2 regions of the Candidatus Pelagibacter sp. PS_16 genome follow, and region 2 is predicted to be linked to the other one. Evidence: riboswitches for the same ligand, from Rfam matches in the RefSeq annotation. Region 2 holds a riboswitch; the other holds the start of a gene.
What was found. Region 2 has a riboswitch for glycine ahead of AC5SL0_RS00530 (malate synthase G). Riboswitches for the same ligand answer to the same signal wherever they lie in the genome.
Positions count from the first base shown of each region.

Region 1 (5,852 bases), 160 kb from region 2:
TCGCCGTATTCAGGATTCATTATATCTTTTATTCCAATTTCTGATGGGTCACCTAAATGAATAGGAGCACCATGAACTGCTGGGAACCTAGAACTAATTTGAATTGATCTAATAGCATCTTTTGAATTTAAAGGTCTCATAGAAACAACCAATTTTCCTGAGAACTGTCCTGCTGGCTCACAATCTATTGAAGTTCGATACATTGGAACAATAGTATCATTTTCAATATGCTGGATAGGTATTCCTGCCTCAATTAATGGTAACTCAAAAGACATAGAGCATCCTAAAACAAATGTCGTTAAATCTTCATTCCAATATTTTTTGATGTCATATGGTTCATCAATAATTTTTCCTTTTTCCCATATTCTATATTGAGGAACATCAGTCCTAATATCAATATCCCCTAAATCTTTTAATGATGGATCTCCTTTTGTACCAAACCCTATTAAAGGGCATGGTTTAGGATTTTTTTGACAGAATGATGCAAAATCCATTGCATATTTGCTGGGCAATATACAAAGATTTCCCTGTACATATTTATTAGCAGTTCCTGCTGTTTGATTTCTGTACTCATTTTTTCTAATAACCTTTCTTGCTTCAATTGGATTTTTAATATCGAGCATAAATTTAATATTTAGATTTTTTAGTTCCTTCAATTATTTCTTTTAGTTCATCAAACTCTTCACAGTTACAGGTTTTTAAAACTTCTAACCTTTCTTTAGCCATATCTATTCGGTTTGTAACCACATAAAGCTCACCAAGGTATTCATTTATTCCATTATGATTAGGTTCAATTTCTAGGCCTTGTAAGTAAAATTTTTCACCTCCTTCAAAATCTCCAAGTTTTCTAGTAGTAAAACCTAAATAATTTAAAGTATCTGCCTGCAGTGGTTTTTCATCATTGGATTTTAAAAGAAGCTTTTGTGCTTTAGCATATCTTTCTTGTGCTTTGTCAATTTTTCCTTTTTTTTCATATTTCTTAGCTGAGTTAATTAAATTTTTTGCTTTTGTGTAGTCTGAAGCTTTAGGAGTAGAATCGCTATCACTGCTACTTCCTGCTGCAAATAAATTATTAGTGAGTGCTATAATTATTAGTAAAGTATAAATAAGTTTTTTCATATTTTAATTAAATTTATCCATTTTATTTAAAGGTTTTAGTTCTAAGCCATTATCAACTAAATTATCTCTGATAGATTTTGCAGTTGCTAATGAGCTTTCATTATCACCATGTATACAAACCGAGTCAATCTCACAAGGTATCTGTTTACCACTGAGACAATTTATTGCCTGATTTTTAACCATGTTCAACACATGGTTTTTTGCTAATTGAGGGTCAGTGATTAAAGCGTTTGGTTTACTTCTAGAAATTAAATTTCCATTATCTTCATAATTTCTATCTGCAAAAATTTCACAAGCTATTTTCAAACCATTTTTCTTAGCAGCAACTTCCATTTGCGAACCTGTTGGTACCAGATAAATAATATCTTTATTAATCTCTTTAATGGCCACAGCTAGAGTTGTGGCTAATTCCAGATCTTCACAAGCCATGTTATTAAGAGCCCCATGTGGTTTAATATGAGTAACATTTTCATTATATTTTTGAGCAATTTTTTGTAATATTTCATATTGGTCGAAAATTAGTTTTTTTATTTCTAAGGAACTTAAATTCATTCTTTTTCTTCCAAAGTTTTCAGGGTCATTAAATGATGGATGGGCACCTAAACTAACACCATTTTTTTTTGAAATTTGAATAACCATCTCCATTGTTTTTTCATCACCTGCATGGTAGCCACATGCAATGTTGGCAGAGTTTACAATATTAAGTAATTCTGGATCATTCTTGATAGAATGAAACTTAGATTTTTCTCCTAAATCACAATTGATATTAATTTCCATACTCTTTAGTCTGGAGTATAACATGACATGGTTAAAAATATATCAAATCTTGGTGATGCAGCGGTATATTGTGATTTTGGCTCAGAAGTTAATGAAGCAATAAATTCAAGCGTCATAGATTACTTTCACCATATATCAAAATTAATAAAAGATAAAAAGATCGAAGGAATAACTAACTTAACACCTTCTTATAATAAATTAATTGTTAGTTTTGATTTGACTGTAACCAACTATAAAAAAATTAAAAATTTTATAGAGGGCTTAACTATTAATAGAGATATTAAAAACAATAATCAAAAAATTAAGATTCCAGTCTGTTGTGACGATGAGTATGGATTAGATTTTTTAAGGCTAATTGAAAAATTGAATATAGATAAAGATAAAATATTAGAACTGTATTTTGGCAAAGAATATTTTTGTTATATGACTGGTTTTATTGCTGGAATGCCTTTTTTAGGAGATCTTAATGAAAATATTAGATGTGATCGATTAGAAACACCGAGGTTAAAGATGCCTAAAGGATCGGTAGGAATAACAGAACAATTTGCAAATATTTATACTTTTGAAAGTCCTGGTGGTTGGAATATTATTGGTAATACCCCAAAGAAAATTTTTGATGATAAAAATTTAGTTCAACCGGCTCTAGTTAATCCAGGTGATAAAGTAAGTTTTTACCAAATAACAAAAGAAGAATATTTAAATTGGAATGAATAAAACATATTTTGAGATTGTAAGGGCAGGAGTTAATACTACCATTCAAGACAAAGGTAGAAATCATTTATATCATATCGGTATTGCAGTAAGTGGAGCAATTGATCAAAGAAATTATACATTATCAAATAGACTAGTTGAAAATCAATTAGATGAGCCTGTATTAGAGTTTGCATACCAAGGCCCTCTTTTAAAGTTAAAGAATGGAAAAATTAATTTTGCAATATCTGGAGATATTTTTTTTAAAATCATTAGAAAGAATTTAGAGGTTGAAGATGGTGAGTGTTACAAAAGTTATATTTTAGATGAAGAGGATCAAATAGATATAATATCAACCAAAAATTCTACGTATGGATATTTAGCCGTTAATGGTGGCTTTGATCTAGAAAAAACCTGGGGCAGTTATTCCATAAATACTAAAGCAAATATTGGACCAAATAATGGAAAAAAATATTCCATAAATGATAAAATTTTTATTAAAAAAATTGATACCAAAAGTGCAATGAACAAAAAAATAAATTATGATTATTCTACTGATAATATCATTAGAATTATTAAGGGTACAAATTTTGACTATTTTTCTAAGGATGCAATAGATAAATTTTTTAATGAAGATTTTTTAATCACAAACCTTGTTGATAGAATGGGAATAAGATTAAAAGGTCCAAAATTAGAAAATATAGAAAACACCAATATCAAATCAGAAGGTTTGGTAAGAGGAGTTATTCAAGTACCAGCTGATGGTAATCCAATAATAATGTTATCTGATCATGGAACAGTTGGAGGATATCCAAAGATTGGAGTAGTTATTACTGCTGATCTTGATTTAGTTGGGCAATTAACTCCTGGAACAAAAATAAACTTTAAGGAAGTAAGTCTTGAAGAAGCTCAGAATATATTTAAAGCATACACAGAAGATACAAATAAATATTTAAATGAATGTAATTAATAAAATTCCAGGTCCTATATTAGTTTTTATGGGAGCCTGCTGCTTAAGCTTTGGAGGCTTAATTGTTAAATCATTTGAAGGATCAACCTTATGGCAAATATTATTTTGGAGATCTTTATTTTTTTCGCTAACAGTCTTACTTTTTTTAATAATTACTTATAAAAAAAAATTATTTAAAGCGTTTTACGATTCAGGTTTACCAGGACTTATTGGTGGAGTTATTTTATCATTTGGTTTTTGTGGGTACGTCTTTGCGATGTATAATACAACTGTTGCCAATACTAATTTTATTATTTCGACGCAAATACTCTTTTTAGCAATATTTGGTTATTTATTTTTAAAAGAAACAATTTCATCTATTACTTTAGCTTCAATTATTTTAGCAATTACGGGTGTCCTATTAATGGTAGGTAATTCTTTATCACCAGGAGAGATGTCTGGAAACTTAGCGGCTTTTAGCATGCCAATTACATTTGCAGTCTTAATTATAATTGTTAGAAAATTTCCTACAGTTGACATGGTGCCAGCTCAATTTATAGCTGGTGTGAGTTCATGCTTTATTGGATTTTTATTATCTGAGAAGCTTATGATTTCTTCACATGATATATTTTTAGGTTTTACAGCAGGTTTTTTCCAAGTAGGATTTGGTTTTATATTTATAACTATGGGTGCACGTAGCACACCATCTGCAATGGTTGGTATAATCATGTTATCCGAATCTGTGTTGGGGCCAATGTGGGCCTTTTTATTTGCAGCTGAACGACCTTCTTTATTTACTTTAATTGGAGGAGGAGTAATTCTTTTTGCTGTATTATTGCAATTTTACTCACTACTTTTTTCAAATAAAAAAGAAAAAATTATTAATTGACTCTGTTACATATCTGGTAGATTATTCTTATATACGGGAGAGACTACAAACAATCGTAGCGCCGAAGGAGCAACCACCCAGGAATCTCTCAGGCAAAAGGACCGTAACATATTAACTCTGGAAAGAGATTAAGTTCTCGCCGACGGAATAAAACTCTCAGGCAAACATACAGATGGGTACAGTAAGTTAATATGGATATTTTAAAAACCGCACTTTACAGTTTACATCAAAAGCATGGAGCTAAGTTTGTTCCATTTGCTGGGTATCAAATGCCAATTCAATATTCTAAAGGAATTATTGAGGAACACAAAAGTACAAGAGAAAATGCAGGTATTTTTGATGTGTCCCATATGGGTCAGTTATTCATTAAAGGAGATGATAAGTTGGCAAAAGATCTTGAAAAAATTTTTCCAGCTGAATTGAGTAAGGCTAAATTAAATCAATCCAAATATAGTTTTTTAATGAATGATGAAGCAGGAATTTATGATGATTTGATTATCACAAAAGTTGAAGGTGGTTTTAACATTGTATTAAATGCTGCTTGTAAGAATACAGATTTTAAACTTTTAACTAAATTGTTAGAAGATAAGTATGAAATGATTTTAAGTGAAGAGCTATCGCTTATAGCAATTCAAGGCCCTAAAGCAGTCCAAATACTAGAAAAGATAATCAATGGAGTATCAGATCTAAAATTTATGAATGGTGATACGTTTAATTATCTTAAAGAGGATATTTATATCACAAGATCAGGTTATACCGGCGAAGATGGATTTGAGATATCTATCAAAAATGAGAACGCAGAAGCGTTTGTGCAAAAACTCATAGATGAAGGGGCTAATTTAATTGGATTAGGTGCCAGAGATACCTTGAGACTAGAGGCGGGACTTTGTTTGTATGGTCATGACATGGATATTAATAAAAGCCCAGTAGAAGCAAATTTAAAATGGGCGATATCAAAAAATAGAATTCTTGAGGGTGGGTTTATTGGATGTGAAAAAATTAAATCTCAAATCGAGAAAGGAGTAAGCAAAATCCGCGTAGGTATTAAGCCAGAAGGAAGAATTATAGCCCGTGAAAAAACTTCAATATTTAGTGAGGATGATAAAAATATTGGGGAAATTACAAGTGGAACTTTTGGACCCAGCGTTCAGGCCCCAGTTGCAATGGGTTATGTAGAAAATTCATTTTCTAAAATTGATACTAAGGTTTTTTTAGAAGTGAGAGGAAAAAAATATCCGGCAATTATAAGTAATTTGCCATTTTATAAAAAAAGTTATGTGAAAGGAGCTAGTAAATGAGTGAAGTAAAATATTCTAAAGAACACGAGTGGATAAAGTTAGATGGAGACACTGCTGTTGTAGGAATTACACAACATGCAACCGAAATGCTAGGAGATATAGTTTTCGTAGAGTTACCAGAAATAGGATC
Region 1 is NZ_CM182074.1:257,362-263,213, forward strand. It holds gene AC5SL0_RS01345 (putative hydro-lyase) at 1-623, opposite strand, end outside; gene AC5SL0_RS01350 (tetratricopeptide repeat protein) at 628-1,119, opposite strand; gene AC5SL0_RS01355 (5-oxoprolinase subunit PxpA) at 1,123-1,896, opposite strand; gene AC5SL0_RS01360 (5-oxoprolinase subunit B family protein) at 1,924-2,610, shown strand; gene AC5SL0_RS01365 (5-oxoprolinase subunit C family protein) at 2,603-3,556, shown strand; gene AC5SL0_RS01370 (DMT family transporter) at 3,543-4,424, shown strand; glycine riboswitch at 4,449-4,538, shown strand; gene gcvT (glycine cleavage system aminomethyltransferase GcvT) at 4,616-5,722, shown strand; gene gcvH (glycine cleavage system protein GcvH) at 5,719-5,852, shown strand, end outside.
Region 1: linked by a shared signal. The riboswitch ahead of gcvT (glycine cleavage system aminomethyltransferase GcvT) and the one ahead of AC5SL0_RS00530 (malate synthase G) in region 2 are both predicted to bind glycine.

Region 2 (5,852 bases):
CAAAAAATCATGAAAATGAAGCTGAAATCATTGCAAATGCTGGAAAAATGAATTCAGTTATAATCACAACAAGTATCTCGGGTAGAGGTGTTGATATCCAGTTAGGTGGAAAAAAAGGAAGTCAACCTGATGATGAACTTTTAGAAAATAAAAATAAAATAAAATCACTCGGTGGACTATTTGTTATTGGTACAGAAAGAATGGAATCTAGAAGAGTTGATAACCAAGCCAGAGGAAGAGCTGGTAGACAGGGTGATGAAGGAAGTTCAATTTTTTATGTTAGTTTAGAAGATGACTTAATGAGAATTTTTGGTTCAGAATCTATGAATAATATTCTTCAAAAATTAGGCTTAAAAGATGGAGAAAGTATTGATCACCCTTGGATTAATAAAGCACTTGAAAGGGCACAACAAAAAGTTGAGGCTAGAAATTTTGATATAAGAAAAAATTTATTAAAATTTGATGATGTGTTAAATGATCAAAGACATGTAATATTCTCTCAAAGGAATGGCGTGATGAATAGTGAAAAAGTTTTTGATTATTCAGATGAATTCTTATCTGAAATTATTAGTCATCTAATCAGCTTAAAAACACAGAAACTATCAACAACTAAAAATAATGAATTTAATAATCAGTTAAAAACTTTACTAGGAAAAAGTGTTGATGATAATGAATTTAAAAATGTTACTGAATTAAAAGATGAAGAGTTCAAAAATAAAATTAATTCTAAATTTTTAGAAGCAAGAAATGAAAGAATTAAAATGTTGGATGAAGAAAAAGCAAAAGAAGTTGAAAAAAGAATTTTTCTTCAGTGTATAGATTTAAACTGGAAGTCACATATTCAATATCTTGAACAACTAAGACAAGTTATTGGCCTAAGATCTTATGGTCAAAGAGATCCATTAGTTGAGTATAAAAAAGAAGCCTTTTTTCTTTTCGAAAACTTATTGAATAAATTGAAAATGGATTTTGTTACAATTTTAATAAATTTAAAAATAGCTCAAGAACCTGGTGAAAGTATTTCAAGACCATTAAAAAAAGAAACATCTAACGATCCAAAATGTTTACTAATAAAAAGAAAAAATGAAAAAATTTCAAGAAATGAGAAATGTGAAGCTACAGGTAAAAAGTTTAAAAACTGTTGTGGGGCCTTATAAAGAAAATATAAAATAGCCCAATAAAACTATTACTCCAAATAAAACTGCTAAATTTAACTTTGATTTAAAGAAGTTTTTAATAAATAAATTAACCTTACTTTCTTTCATGCTGAGTGTACTTAGATCATCTAATTGATTTACGAAACCTTTAGATCTTCCAATAGTTAAAAATTTATTTTTTCTATGATTAAAAATTTCTTCTCCACTCATGTTAAAAAATTCATTCAAATTTTTTTCAATCGATTTTCTTACGTTATCTAATATTAGGTCTCTATCTCTGTGGGCACCACCAATTGGCTCTGGAATAATTTCATCAATTACTTTTAGTTCTAAAAGGTCTTTTGAAGACAATTTCATAGCTTTTGCTGCTTCTAAAGTTCTTTTAGGGTCTCTCCATAAAATGGTGGCACAGCCCTCTGGAGATATTACTGAGTAAATTGCATTTTCTAACATGATTACCTTGTTAGATGAAGCAAGTGCTATTGCCCCTCCTGATCCACCTTCTCCAATAACAATTGCAAGAGTTGGGACGTATAACGACATGCAGCACTCAATTGATTTTGCAATTGCCTCTGCTTGACCTCTTTCTTCCGCTCCTACACCAGGGTAAGCTCCGGGTGTGTCTATAAAAGAAATTATCGGAATGTTAAATTTATTTGCTAATTTCATTAATCTAATTGTTTTTCTGTAACCTTCAGGTCTCATCATTCCAAAATTTCTTTCAATTCTACTTTCAAGGCTGTCCCCTTTTTCTTGACCAATAACTAAGACAGATTTTTCATCAAATTTTGCAAATCCTGCTAATACAGATTTGTCTTCTCCATAATATCTATCACCTGACAATGGGATAAAATCTTCAAATAAATTATCAATAAAAAATTTTGCTTTAGGTCTATCTTCATGTCTTGCAACTAGAGTGGTTTGCCAAGGGTCTAAGTTAGAGTAAATTTCTTGTAGCTTATTATCTATCTCTTTTTGAGACTCAGATATTTTTTTGGTATCTACTTCTGAAAGACCATCTTGATTATAAGGATCTTTAAGTTTGTCTATTTCTATCTCTAAGTTTTTAATATCTGTCTCAAAATTTAAATAATTTTTCATATGATTGTTTAATTATTAATTAATTAAGAAAAAAGGCAATAAAATGTTTCAAATAATTTATATTTGACATAATTCTATTAAGAGATAGTCTTAATCAATATCGGGAGAGACTATTTTAAATAGCGCCGAAGGAGCAACCACCCCGGAAACTCTCAGGCAAATGGACCGATAACAAACATAACACTCTGGAAAGAGATTTATCTCGCCGATGGAGCAAAACTCTCAGGCAAAAATACAGATGGGGTAAAATGGGTGCTATGAAAGAACAATATACAAAAATACACAATCTATCAGTTTCTCATAAATTGCTTAACTTCGTTAATGAAGAGCTGCTTAAAGATACAAATATTTCTTCTGAAAAATTCTGGGAAGGCTTCGACCAAGTAGTTCATGAGCTAGCCCCAAAAAATAAAGAGCTATTAAAAATAAGAGAAGATTTACAAAAAAAAATAGACGATTGGCATATTGCAAATAAAGGAAATGAAATCAATCTAGAGGAGTATAAAAAATTTTTAAAAGAAATTGATTATTTAAAAGAAGTAGGCCCTGATTTTAAGATCAAAACAAATAATGTTGATGAAGAAATAACTAGTATTGCTGGACCTCAATTAGTAGTTCCAATCATGAATGAAAGGTATGCACTGAATGCAGCTAATGCTAGATGGATGAGTTTATATGACAGTTTATATGGTACAGATGTAATCGATCAATCTGAGGATAGTGCCACTCAAAGATACGATCCTTTAAGAGGAGAAATGGTTATAAAATATGGAAGAGACTTTTTAGAAAAATATTTTCCTCTAGAAAATTTTGAATGGCATAATATTACAGGCTTTAAAATTGATAATGGCTCTTTAACAGTATTAAAAGATAGTAATAAATCATCTTTAAAAAATAAAGATAAATATATTGGTCATAGAGGAGAGGCCAATGATCCATCAGCAATAATTTTAAAAAATAATAATCTTCATATAGAAATAATTATAGACCCAAATGCTTTTAGCGCTCAACAAGATCCTGCTAAAATTAGTGATATTATTGTTGAAGCTGCAGTTTCAACTATTTGTGATAATGAAGATAGTGTTGCTGCAGTAGATGCTGATGACAAAGTTATTTGTTATCGTAATTGGCTTGGACTTATGAAAGGTGATTTGAAATCAACTTTTGAAAAAAATGGAAAGACTTATGAGCGTAAATTAAATCCCGACAGAAGTTATGTTTCTAAAGATGGAAAAGGATTAAAGCTACATGGAAGAAGTTTATTATTGGTAAGGAATGTTGGACACCTTATGACTAACTCAGCAATCACTTTAAAAGATGGTTCTGAAATACCAGAAGGTATTATGGATGCCTTTATAACTTCAGCAGCTTGCCTTCATGATATTAAAAAAAAAGGTAATTCTAGAACTGGTTCCATTTATATTGTTAAACCAAAAATGCATGGCCCTGATGAAACCTCATTTACTGATTTAATTTTTACTAAAGTTGAAGAAGTTTTAGGATTGGAAAAATACACTTGTAAAATTGGAATTATGGATGAAGAGAGAAGAACCTCATCAAATTTAAAAGAGTGTATTAGAACACTGCAAAATAGAGTATTTTTTATTAATACTGGTTTTTTAGATCGTACTGGTGATGAAATGCATACTTCAATGGAAGCTGGTCCTATGATTAAAAAAGGAGACATGAAATCTTCTAAATGGATTGGGGCATATGAAAATAACAATGTAGACATAGGTCTTCAATGTGGTCTTTCTGGTAAGGCTCAAATTGGCAAAGGAATGTGGGCTATGCCGGACAAAATGAAAGAGATGATGGAACAAAAAACTGGGCATCTAAATGCTGGTGCAAATTGTGCTTGGGTTCCCTCACCTACAGCGGCAGCTCTTCATGCTCTTCATTATCATGAAATAAATATTTTTGAGAAACAGAAAGAAATTCAAAAAAGAGAATCTGCAAAACTGGATGATTTGTTAACAATTCCTGTAGCAGACAGACCAAACTGGTCAATGGAAGAAATTAACTCCGAAATTTCCAATTCTGCACAAACTCTTTTAGGGTATGTCGTCAGATGGATAGATCATGGAGTTGGCTGTTCAAAGGTACCTGATATTAATAATGTTGGTTTGATGGAGGATAGAGCCACTTTAAGAATTTCTTCTCAACATATAGCTAATTGGATACATCACGATATTTGTACAAAATCACAAGTTATGGAAGTAATGAAAAAAATGGCAAAAATTGTTGATGATCAAAATAAAAATGATGGTGCCTATACTCGCTCCGGAAGAGGAAGCTACGAAATGATGTCTGAAAATTTTGAGCAATCAATTGCTTTTAAGACAGCTTGTGATTTAATCTTTAAAGGTAAAGAGCAACCTTCGGGTTACACAGAACCGTTATTACATCTAAATCGATTAATAAAGAAATCTAGTCAGAATTAGTTTTAATTCCAGTTCTGTTTTTAAAAGCTGAATATAAAGTTCCATCATCGAGACTTTCTATTTCACCACCAACAGGAAGTCCTTGAGCAAGTTTTGTAACCTTAGTAGAAGTTTTTTTTAAACTATCCTCTATGTAATAAGCAGTAGTTTGACCTTCTACTGTTGCACTTGTTGCTAGTATAACTTCTTCAATATTTTCTCTTGAAACTCTTTCTACTAATGAATTAATCAAAAGATCCTCTTTTCTCTGGCCGGCAGAAGAAATAGTGCCACCAAGAATATGAAAGTAGCCTTTATAGATATTTGAATTTTCAATTGACCATTGATCTGCAATGTCTTCAACTACACATATTTTATTATATTTTTCTTTTGAATTTTCACAATTGTTACAGCCTAATGAATTAGATTTTAAAGTACCACAAGATTGACACCTAATAACATTTTTATAAACTTGTGCCAACGTGTTTGCCATTGGCTTTACAAGTTCATCCCTATTATTAATAAGTTTTAATACAATTCTTTTTGCAGATTTAGGACCTAAGCCAGGAAGTTTAGAAATTAATTTAATTAACTCTTCTATCTCATTAATATTTTGCATATTCTTAAAGTGGCCATTTAAAACCAGGAATACCTAATCCACTTGTAGACTTAGAAATTTCTTCAGATGTCTTAGATTTTAATTCTGATTTTGCATTATTATGGGCAGCCACTATCAAATCTTCGATTATAATTTTATTTTCCTTTAATATTTCGTCTGAAAGATCAATTTTGATCATTTCATTTTCACCATTTAAAGTAACCTTTACAGAATTTGAACCAGACGTTCCTTCTACCTGAATGTTCTTTATTTTTTCTTGGCTCTCTTTCATTTTAGCCTCTAATTCTTTTGCTTTATCTAAAATTTTTGTAAAATCAGTCATTCTTTAATCTTCTTTTCTAGGTTTAACATCAATAAGTTCTGCGTCAGGGAAATTTTTTAAAATATCTTTATAAATTGAGGAGTTCTTTACACTTTCTATCAGTTCTTTTTTTTCATTAATTTCTTCTTCTTTTTTTGATGGCTGTCCTTTAGTTTTGCTTAGACTTATAATCCATCTTTCATTGGTCCATTCAAAAAGTTTTGTTGAAAGATCTTTAATAAAATCTTTAT
Region 2 is NZ_CM182074.1:97,063-102,914, reverse strand. It holds gene secA (preprotein translocase subunit SecA) at 1-1,157, shown strand, start outside; gene AC5SL0_RS00535 (acetyl-CoA carboxylase carboxyltransferase subunit alpha) at 1,152-2,258, opposite strand; glycine riboswitch at 2,350-2,436, shown strand; gene AC5SL0_RS00530 (malate synthase G) at 2,507-4,702, shown strand; gene recR (recombination mediator RecR) at 4,689-5,300, opposite strand; gene AC5SL0_RS00520 (YbaB/EbfC family nucleoid-associated protein) at 5,305-5,622, opposite strand; gene dnaX (DNA polymerase III subunit gamma/tau) at 5,626-5,852, opposite strand, start outside.